Regions from separate parts of the Acidovorax sp. GW823-FHT01C06 genome, predicted to be linked through region 2. Evidence: predicted binding sites of a transcription regulator. Region 2 holds the regulator's gene; each other region holds the start of a gene.
The links. Region 2 encodes FNR, which switches genes on or off when oxygen is low (the NO sensors DNR and NnrR bind a similar motif). Its sites were predicted from a motif close to TTGATNNNNATCAA; they were not measured.
Positions count from the first base shown of each region.

Region 1: a site for FNR is predicted at 1,891-1,904, ahead of AC1RCS_RS09255 (universal stress protein). Genes of this name have one in related genera too.
Region 3: a site for FNR is predicted at 1,273-1,286, ahead of ubiM (5-demethoxyubiquinol-8 5-hydroxylase UbiM). Genes of this name have one in related genera too.

Region 1 covers NZ_JBXAKN010000003.1:241,265-244,532, reverse strand. The annotation lists gene AC1RCS_RS09270 (PilZ domain-containing protein) at 1-210, opposite strand, end outside; gene AC1RCS_RS09265 (hypothetical protein) at 477-980, shown strand; gene AC1RCS_RS09260 (2OG-Fe dioxygenase family protein) at 1,086-1,865, shown strand; gene AC1RCS_RS09255 (universal stress protein) at 1,989-2,426, shown strand; gene AC1RCS_RS09250 (tripartite tricarboxylate transporter substrate binding protein) at 2,625-3,268, opposite strand, start outside.
Region 2 covers NZ_JBXAKN010000013.1:56,424-59,691, reverse strand. The annotation lists gene ccoG (cytochrome c oxidase accessory protein CcoG) at 1-441, shown strand, start outside; gene AC1RCS_RS22175 (FixH family protein) at 514-795, shown strand; gene AC1RCS_RS22170 (hypothetical protein) at 847-1,140, shown strand; gene fnr (fumarate/nitrate reduction transcriptional regulator Fnr) at 1,206-1,928, opposite strand; gene hemN (oxygen-independent coproporphyrinogen III oxidase) at 2,115-3,268, shown strand, end outside.
Region 3 covers NZ_JBXAKN010000009.1:256,742-260,009, reverse strand. The annotation lists gene AC1RCS_RS18965 (alpha/beta fold hydrolase) at 1-520, shown strand, start outside; gene AC1RCS_RS18960 (hypothetical protein) at 752-1,183, shown strand; gene ubiM (5-demethoxyubiquinol-8 5-hydroxylase UbiM) at 1,380-2,705, shown strand; gene AC1RCS_RS18950 (class I SAM-dependent methyltransferase) at 2,808-3,268, opposite strand, start outside.

The sequences.
Region 1 (3,268 bases), on a different contig from region 2:
GGACATGGCGATGTGGTTGCCGGTTTCGGCCAAGGGAATGGTCAGCTGGCACAGCATGCCGGTCTGCAGGTTCGCCTGCGCCGGTGCCACCAGCAGCGCGCCCTTGAGCGAAAGGTCCTGCACGTGGACGCTGAAGGCGTCGGTGGACGTGGTCAGCAAGGCCGGCGCGTCAAAGCCGACGCGGACAAAGTGGCGGCGTTCGTGGGGCATCGCTGTCTCCTGGACCGAAGCGGGTGGTGGCACATGCTACTCCAAGCCCGGCGGCTGCACGCATTTGCCGGGCACGCCGGGCCGCCGGATGAACCTGCTTCAGGCGGCGTGCGGCGGCGGCGGGCAGCCCGGTTCTGTCGCCATTTGCTTACATCTTTTGCGCGGATTCGGGTTTAGGGTAGGGCGGGCTTTGTTACAAATCAGGGTCCGCGCACCGCAGCCGCACATCGTGTGCTGTTCCGGGCGGTACAAGCAAGGAGTTCCCGATGAAAACCACAACCATGACCACGATGTCCACGATGTCCACGATCCGTCTCCTCCTGTCTGGCGCGGCGGCCGCGCTGCTGCTCGCCGCGGCGGGCGGCGCGCATGCGCAGACCTACATCAATGCCACGGTGGGCGGCGAGCTGGCCCCCGGCGTGTACGGCCGCATCAACATTGGCAATGCGCCACCGCCGCCGCTGCTGTATGCCGAGCCGGTCATCATCCACCGCCCCGCGGTCGTGGTGCCGCGCTCGCCGATCTACCTCTACGTGCCGCCCGGCCATGCCAAGAACTGGGGCAAGCACTGTGCGCGCTACAACGCGTGCAGCCAGCCGGTGTACTTCGTGCAGGAGCCGCCACCACGCCGTGGCCCTCCGCACCGGGGCCCGGGCCGCGATGACCGCCGGTGGGATGACGACCATCGCCACGGCGGCAAGCAGGACCGCGACCATGACCGGGGCCGCGGCAACAATGGCAAGGGCCATGGACATGGCCACCGCGACTGACTGACGGACTGCGCGGCGCACCTCCCTGCAAGGCCGCGCCGCGCTGCACCGCGTTTGCGCCATCGCAGACGCGGTGCCGGCACCAGCGGTTAAGCTCGGGCCTCTATGGCCCAAGTCACTTTTTCTCCCCCCTTCACCGCCCCCCAGGATGTCGCCAGCCAGCTGCGGCAGAACGGCTTTGCCGTCCTGTCGCCGGTGGACGTGGCCCGCTGGACGGGCTGCGCCCTGCCGGAATTGCTGGGCCTGAACGGCGACTGGGCGGGGCTGCCCCCCGATGATTTCCTCAAGGACGGCGGGCGCTACCGCCGCCGCCGCCATGCCTGCTTTGTGGTGCAGGACGGGCAGGTGCGGCAGGTGCCGCACCGCGCGCACTGGCAGCCTGTGGAGTACAACGCGCTGCATGGCGGCATGGAGCGCTGGTTTGCCCCCATGGAGCCCGCCACCGTCGCCCGGCCGGTGTGGCAGCAGCTGCTGGCAGCGCTGGCCGGGGTGTCCGATGCCGTGTTTGCGCGCTCCGAGGCGCCTGCATCCTGGTTCGTCGAGGCCCACCAGTTCCGCATCGACACCACCGACGGCATTGGCCGGCCCACCCCCGAGGGCGCCCACCGCGACGGCGTCGACCTGGTGGCCGTGTTCCTCGTGGGGCGCGAGGGCATCAAGGGCGGCGAGACGCGGGTGTTCGAGGCGGCGGGCCCCAGCGGCCAGCGCTTCACGCTGACCGAGCCGTGGTCCCTGCTGCTGCTGGACGATGCGCGCATGATCCATGAATCCACGCCCATCCAGCCCCTGGGCGAGGGGGGGTATCGCGACACCCTCGTGGTCACCTGCCGCCGGGGTGGTTTCCAGGGGACGGATGTGGTCGGGCAGGCCCCTGCGGGCCGCTGAACGCCGGCAAGGGAGTGCGTCCGATTTGATGCGAATCAAGATGCGCGGTATGGTGGGCGTTCAAACTGATGTCCATGGCCGGGCCACAAGCCAGGTCCCACACTCAACTCAAGGAGAAGCACCATGTTCAAGCACATTCTGGTTCCAGTCGACGGTTCCAATACCTCGATGCTCGCGGTCTCCAAGGCCGCGGCCCTGGCCAAGACCTTTGGCAGCGCCGTGACGGCGGTCTACGTGGTCGATCCCTATCCCTTCACGGGCGTGGGGGCTGATTTCGCCTACGGCCAGGCCCAGTACATCAACGCAGCCACCGCCGAGGCCAACAGCGCCCTGGATGCCACCAAGAAGGCCATGGCCGAGGCTGGCGTGCCGGTGACCACCGTGGTGGGCGAAGGCCACGCAGTGCATGAAGGCATCCTGCGCGCGCTGGAAAGCACGGGCGCCGATCTCATCGTGATGGGCTCGCACGGCCGCCGCGGGCTTGAAAAGCTGGTGCTGGGCAGCGTCACGCAGCGCGTGCTGGGCGTGGTGCACATCCCGGTGCTGGTCGTGAGGGACTGAGCGCCATCCTCCATGAAGAACGGCTCCGAAAGGAGCCGTTCTTCATTTCAGTTCTCGATGGCGCCGCGCACCAGCGCATCCCACATTCCACAGCTCGTGGAACAGGCATGCCCTCCGCCGGTGCACCCGTGGATCTGGCTTTGCCAGGCCACCGGCTGCGTCCCCCTTCAGGGGGAAGGCGCGAAGCGCCTCAGGGGGTCACTCAATCTTCGCGCCCGAGGCTTCGACGATGCCCTTCCACTTGGCGTAGTCGGTCTTGAGCAGGGTGCCGAACTGCGCGGCGGACATGGCTTCCGGCTCCGCGCCCTGGGCATGGATGGCGGCCTTCATGTCGGCCGTGGCCAGGAGCTTGTTGATCTCGGCGTTGATGGCACTCACCACGGCGGCCGGCGTGCCGGCGGGGGCGAACACGCCGTACCAGGTGCTCACGTCGAAGTCCTTGAAGCCCGACTCGGCCACGGTGGGCACCTCGGGCAGGGACGAGCTGCGCTTGGCCGAGGTCACGGCCAGGGGGCGCAGCTTGCCGGACTTGATCTGGCCCATGGCCGAGGGCAGGGACGAGACCAGCAGGTCCACATTGCCCGCCAGCGCATCCATCAGCGCGGGATTGGATCCCTTGTAGGGAATGTGGCTCAGCTTCACGCCCGCGGCCTTCTCAAACAGGTCGCCCGCCAGGTGGATGGACGTGCCGTTGCCGGGCGAGCCATAGGTGATGGTGCCGGGCGCGGCCTTGGCGGCGGCCACCACGTCGGCCAGGGTCTTGTACTTGGAGTTGACGCTGGTGGCGATGACCACGGGCGTGTAGGCGACGTGGGCCACGGCGGTCAGGTCCTTGGTGGGGT
Region 2 (3,268 bases):
TGGAGCCAGTCGCAGATCCTGCGGCGCGTCCTGCGGCCTCGCGTGCTGATCTACACCGCCGTGCTGGTGGCACTGTGCGTGGGCATGATGGCCAGCCTGGTCACCCGCACGCCGCTCAAGGTGGATGTGGTGCGCGACCGCGCGGCCCTGTCGCGCATCGTGGCGGGCGGCAAGCTGGAGAATATCTACCGCCTGCAGATCATGAACGCCACCGAAGGCCCCCAGCGCTACCGCATCGGCGCCCGCGGCCTGGACGGGCTGGAGGTGGCCTCTGAAGCCGAGGTGGACATTGGCCCCGCGGAGTCCCGGTGGGTGGCCGTGCGCCTGCAGATACCGTATGGCTCCGCGCCCCCGGGCTCCCATGCCGTGCAGTTCGATGTGCAGGCGGTGGGCGCTGCGGCCCATGTGACCGAGAAGTCCGTATTCCTGGTGCCCCGATGAGGCGACGTGCACCCCGGTGCACGGCCCCGGGGACGTTGTATGACCGAGAAGATTTTTGAGGAGCAAGCACCCATGCCATCCAATCCAGCCATCGGCTCCGCCCCCGCCACCGCTGCGCCCTGGTGGAAATTCGGCCACGTCTGGCTGATCATCGCCGGCCCTGCCATCGTCATCGTGGCGGGCTTTGTCACGCTGTGGCTGGCGATTTCGCGGCCAGACCCCGTGGTCGCCGAGGACTACTACCGCCAGGGCATCGAAATCAACAAGACGCTGGAGGCTCCGGAGAAGAGCCTGGCCCCGGCTATGAAGGGCCGCAACCACGCGGCGACACCGGTTCAGGACCAGCCACGCTGAAACCCCTGGCCGAGCAGCGGGTCTGCGCGGCCTTACCAGGAGACAACCCCGATGTGGACGCAACGCCTGATGTGGATTGCATGGCCCGCCTTTCTGATGGCGGGCGCGATGGAGATGCTGGTTTTTGCGATGGTGGACCCGCAGGACCTGCATTGGTTCGGGCAGCCGCTGGCCCTGTCGCGCCAGGGCGTCTACACGCTCGCGTTCTTTGCGTTCTGGGCCATCACCATGGCCTCCAGCGCGTTGACCACGCTGCTGGCAATGTCGCCCTTTGAACTCAACCGCTGCCCCGTGCCCGAAGGCGAGCGCCCTGATGATTGCCGAAAGACATCATCCTGCCCTTGAACAGCGCACCGGCCGGGCTCCGGTGGCAAGGCGTTGCCGGGACGGGCGGACCTGGCTCGCCTTGCTCAGTGGCAGGCGGACTGGTTGTTCACGATGCGCTTGAGCGCGTCGGTCTCGAGGATGCGGACATGGCGCTGCTTGACTTCGACAATGCCTTCTTCCACAAACTTGGAGAAGGTGCGGCTCACGGTCTCGAGCTTGAGGCCCAGGTAGCTGCCGATCTCCTCGCGCGTCATGCGCAGCACCAGCTCGGACTGCGAGAATCCGCGGGCGTGCAGGCGCTGCACCAGATTGAGCAGGAACGCTGCCAGGCGCTCCTCGGCACGCATGCTGCCCAGCAGCAGCATCACGCCGTGTTCGCGCACGATCTCGCGGCTCATGATCTTGTGCACGTGGTGCTGCAGCGCGGTGACCTCGCGGGACAGTTCCTCGATGCGGTCAAACGGCATGACGCAGACCTCGGCGTCTTCCAGGGCCACCGCATCGCAGGTGTGGTGGTCATTCACGATGCCGTCCAGGCCGATGATCTCGCCCGCCATCTGGAACCCCGTGACTTGGTCGCGTCCGTCCTCGGTGGCCACGCAGGTCTTGAAAAAGCCGGTGCGGATGGCATAAAGCGAGGTGAACGACTCACCATTGCGAAACAGCGTGCCGCCGCGCTTCACCTTGCGGCGAACTGCAACGACCTCGTCGATGCGGTGCAGTTGCTCTTCGCTCAGGCCCACCGGCATGCACAGCTCGCGCAGGTTGCAATTGGAACAGGCGACTTTGATGGTGAGCGGGTTCATAGGCACAGGGCGGAGTTAGGTTTCGAGCATACCGCCCGATGGCCGAAGAGGGAGTCTCTTGGAGGGCGGGCAGGCGACTGACATGCATCAAATTGTCGCTGTTCCGGCCACTCCATCACTTGATTCATGTCAAGGACATGGGGAGCAGCTTACGGCACAGTCAAGGTGTACGCAAGGATTCGCCCCATGACCGCTGTTTCGCCTGACCTGCTGCGCCGTTTTGACGTACCAGGCCCCCGCTATACCTCCTATCCGACGGCCGACCGGTTTGTGGAAGCCTTCGGCCAGGAGGACTACGCCCTCGCCCTCGAGCAGCGCCGCATGGGCACCCTGACCAAGGCGCTGCCCTTGTCCCTGTATGTGCACATCCCCTTTTGCGAGTCGCTGTGCTACTACTGCGCCTGCAACAAGATCATCACCAAGCACCACGACCGGGCTGAAGTCTATCTGCGCTATCTCAGCCGCGAGATCGATCTGCACACGGCGCACTGCGGCACGGGCCAGGTGGTGAGCCAGCTGCACCTGGGCGGCGGCACTCCCACCTTCCTGTCGGACGATGGCTTGCGGGAACTCATGGCGATGCTCCAGCGCAGCTTCACCCTGGCGCCGGGCGGGGAGTACTCGATCGAGGTGGACCCCCGTACCGTCAATGCCGACCGGCTTGCCGTGCTCGCGGAGCTTGGATTCAACCGGCTGAGTTTTGGCGTGCAGGATTTTGACCCCGAGGTCCAGAAGGCGGTGCACCGCATCCAGCCCGCCGAACAGGTGTTTTCGCTGGTGGAATCCGCGCGCTCGCTCGGCTTCGAATCGATCAATGTGGACCTGATCTACGGGTTGCCGCGCCAGACGCCGGAGTCGTTCGACCGTACGCTGGCGCAGGTGGTTCAGTTGCGGCCTGATCGCATTGCGCTGTATGCCTATGCCCACCTGCCGGAGCGGTTCAAGCCCCAGCGCCGCATCCTCTCCGCCGAACTGCCCGCAGCCTCCGGCAAGGTGTCGATGCTCTCCCGTTCGCTCGACGCGTTCATGGGCGCCGGCTATGTGTATGTGGGGATGGACCACTTCGCGCTGCCGGAGGACTCGCTGGCCGTCGCCAAGCGGCAGGGCCGCCTGCACCGTAACTTCCAGGGCTACAGCACCCAGCCCGACTGCGACCTGATCGGCCTGGGCGTGTCGGCCATTGGCAGGGTCGGCGCCACCTACAGCCAGAACGCCAAGACCCTGGATGAGTACTACGACCTGCTGAACCAGGGGCGTCTGCCCGTGGTGCGTGGCTTGGCCCTGACGCGGGACGACCTCGTGCGCCGCGCCGTCATCATGTCCTTGATGTGCCAGGGAGA
Region 3 (3,268 bases), on a different contig from region 2:
TCGGGGCCGCGTGAGCAACCTGCCGCAGTTCGCGCGCGCCATCGAATACGCCACCGCCCGCCTGCATGCGCAGGATTCGGCGCCCAGCGCCGTGGTAGCCCATTCGCTCGCGGCCAACGCGGCGGCCCATGCGGCCAGCCGGGGCCTGGCCACCGGGCGGCTGGTGCTGCTGGCGCCGCCCGCGTCGCCCCACGAATACACGCGCCTGTTCGCGCAGGTGTTCGGCCTGTCGGAGCGCACGCGCGCTTCCATGCACCGGCGCATCGAGGCGCGCGAGGGCATCCTGATGCGCCAGTTCGAGCCCCCGGCCGTGGGTCCGCGCATCGCGCTGCCCACCCTGGTGGTGCACGACCGGGGCGACCGCATCAACCGCTTTGCCGATGGCGAGGCCTACCGCGACCACATTCCGGGCGCCACGCTGCTGGCCACCGAAGGGCTGGGCCACCGCAAGATCCTGCAGCAGGATGGCGTGCTGGCGGCCGTGGCCGATTTTGTGGCGGGCCCGGGCCATCCACGCTGACGGGCCCGGGAGCCAGGGGGCCCGGCGGGGGGCCGCGCGGCGCAGCGTGCGGTGCGGGGTGGCTCGGCGCACCGCCGCGCGGTGTCGCCAACAGTTACAGCCGCAAGGCGAACAGGACGCGGCCAGCGCCTATCATCCGCAGTCGTGCGTGCCCCCAGGGCCGCTCTTGCCGATGATTCACCGGTGTGCTGCCTGCCACCGGTGGCCCCACGCCGCTACCTGTTGTCTCCGATGCACGCTCTCCTGTCCGCCTGGCCCGCCCTGGCCCTGCTGTTGCCCGCGCTGGTGCTGGTGTCGGCCTTCTATTTCCTGGCCAAGGGCGACCGCCGCGCGTTCTCGCACCTGCTGGCCCTGCTGGCGTGTTTCCTGATCGGCGCGCTGCTGATGGAGTTCTTCATCTTCATGGCGGCGCGCATGGCCCGTTCGGGCAGCCGCGAGGCCGTGCTGGGCGCCGGCACCCGCCAGCTGCTGGAAACCATGGCCAATCCGCGCTCCATCACCGCCCCGCCCCTGTCGCTGGCGGCCGTGGCGGCCTACAGCGTGCTGGCGTCGTACCTGTGGCTGCTGGTCACCTGGGGCCTGCACCTGCGCGGCAAGCCTGCCGGCGGCGCCGGAAAGAAGAAAGCGGCCAAGCGCCCGCCGCGCAAGCCGGCCCGGGCCTGATCCACGGGCCTTGGGGTCTTTGGGGCCCCTAGCGCTGGATACATCAGCGCCGACAGCTATATATTTAATAGCATATCCTGCGCGCACACTTGACGCAGGGCAACCCCCGGCGCGCGGAGCGCATCCACAATGGCAGGCGATCCCCTCCGGTCGCGGAGGTGCGTACCAGGCTGTCCACCTCCTGCCTTTTCCTGCCATGACTTCCTCCTTCTCCTCCTCCTCCCACAGCGATGTCCTCATCGTCGGCGCGGGGCCCGCGGGCCTGTCGCTGGCCATTTCCCTGGCCCACGCCGGTTTCACGGCCACGGTGGTCGAGCAGCAGCCCCAGGCCGCGCTGGCCGCCCCCGCGCCCGACGGCCGCGAGATCGCGCTGACCCACCCCAGCCGCGCCACGCTCCAGCGGCTGGGCACCTGGGCGCAACTGGCGCCGCACGAGACCGGCGCCATCCGCGAGGCCCAGGTGCATGACGGGCCGCTCGGCCAGCGCAGCGCGCTGCAGCTCGACGCCCAGCGCTCGGGCCACGGGGCGCTGGGCTTCATCGTCCCCAACCACGCGCTGCGCCGCACCGCCTATGCGGTGGCCGCGCAAACGCCCGGCGTGCGCATCGTCACCGGCGCCCAGGTGACGCGCGTGGCCACCCTGGCCACGCATGCCGAGCTGGAGTACCGCCTGCCTGCCCCCACAGACACGGCCCCGGACGCGGAGGCCCTTTCACCCCAGCGCCTGCAGGCGCCCTTGCTGGTCGCGGCGGACAGCCGCTTCTCGGCCACGCGGCGCCAGCTGGGCATTGGCGCGCGCATGGCGGACTTCGGCCGCACCGTGATCGTCTGCCGCATGCGCCATGCCCGGCCCCATGGCGGCGTGGCGCACGAGTGTTTCGGCTACGAACGCACGCTGGCCATCCTGCCCCTGCCGGATGCGGTGGATGCCGCAGACGCGGCCGACACGGCCGGCAGCCCGCACCTGTGCTCGGTCGTGGTCACCGCAGGCGCTGCGGATGCCGCCACGCTGATGGCGTTGCCCGCCGACGCCTTTGCCGCCCAGGTGCGGGCGCAGTTCGACAACCGCCTGGGGCCCATGCAGCTCGACGGAGAACGCCACGCCTACCCGCTGGTGGCCGTGTACGCGGAACGCTTTGCCGCCCACCGCTGCGCGCTGCTGGGCGACGCGGCCGTGGGCATGCACCCGGTGACGGCCCACGGCTACAACCTGGGCCTGGCCGGCGTGGAGCGCCTGACCGCCGCCCTGCTGGCCGCGCGCGGCCAGGGCCGCGATATCGGAGACAGCGCAATCCTGTCCGCCTATGGACGCGCACACCACCACCACGCATGGCCGATCTACGAAGGCACGAACGCCATCGTGCGGCTGTACACCGATGCCCGCCCCCTGCCCCGCCTGCTGCGCCAGCTGGTGCTGCAGGGCGCCCGGCGCCTGCCACCGCTGCAGGCGGCCATCGTGGGGCAGCTCACCGGCAAGCCGCCCGCGTGGACCGAGCTGCTGGGGCGCCTGGCACGGCAGTGACACGTCCGCCGCCGCCCAGCCCGCCGGCCGCCACCGGGTGCCGCCCCCTTTCCACGCGCGGAAGGGAAGAAGTGGCAGCGCCCGCGCCCACGCCACGGGCGCTCAGGGGGTGGTGACTTCCAGCTCCACCATGCCGTACAGCGGCGCGCCCAGCCAGGGCCACCACAGGGTCTCCAGCGCCAGGCCCGCCCAGCCATAGCATTCCGCCACGCTGTGCGCGTGCCGCAGCGCCAGGCGCGGGTGCGCGGCGGACAGGTCGGCCAGGCGTGCCAGGCCCCAGCGGAACTCGGCCCCCGTGGGCCCCACGCTCGCGTGCCGGCCGGCCGTGCCCACGGCCCGGTGGGTGAGCACGTCCAGCACCAGGCGCGAGCCCGGGGGCGCGCACTGCGCGAACTCGTGCAGCACGGCCTGCACCTGGCCTGGCTCCAGGTACATGAGCACGCCCTCGCACACCACCAGCACGGGCGCCGCTGCCGCCCCGCTCCCCGCCGCGCGCGGTGGCAGGCCCAGCCGGCGCCACCAGCCGGGCTGGGTGATGTCCGCCTCGGCCAGCCGCGTGCGCG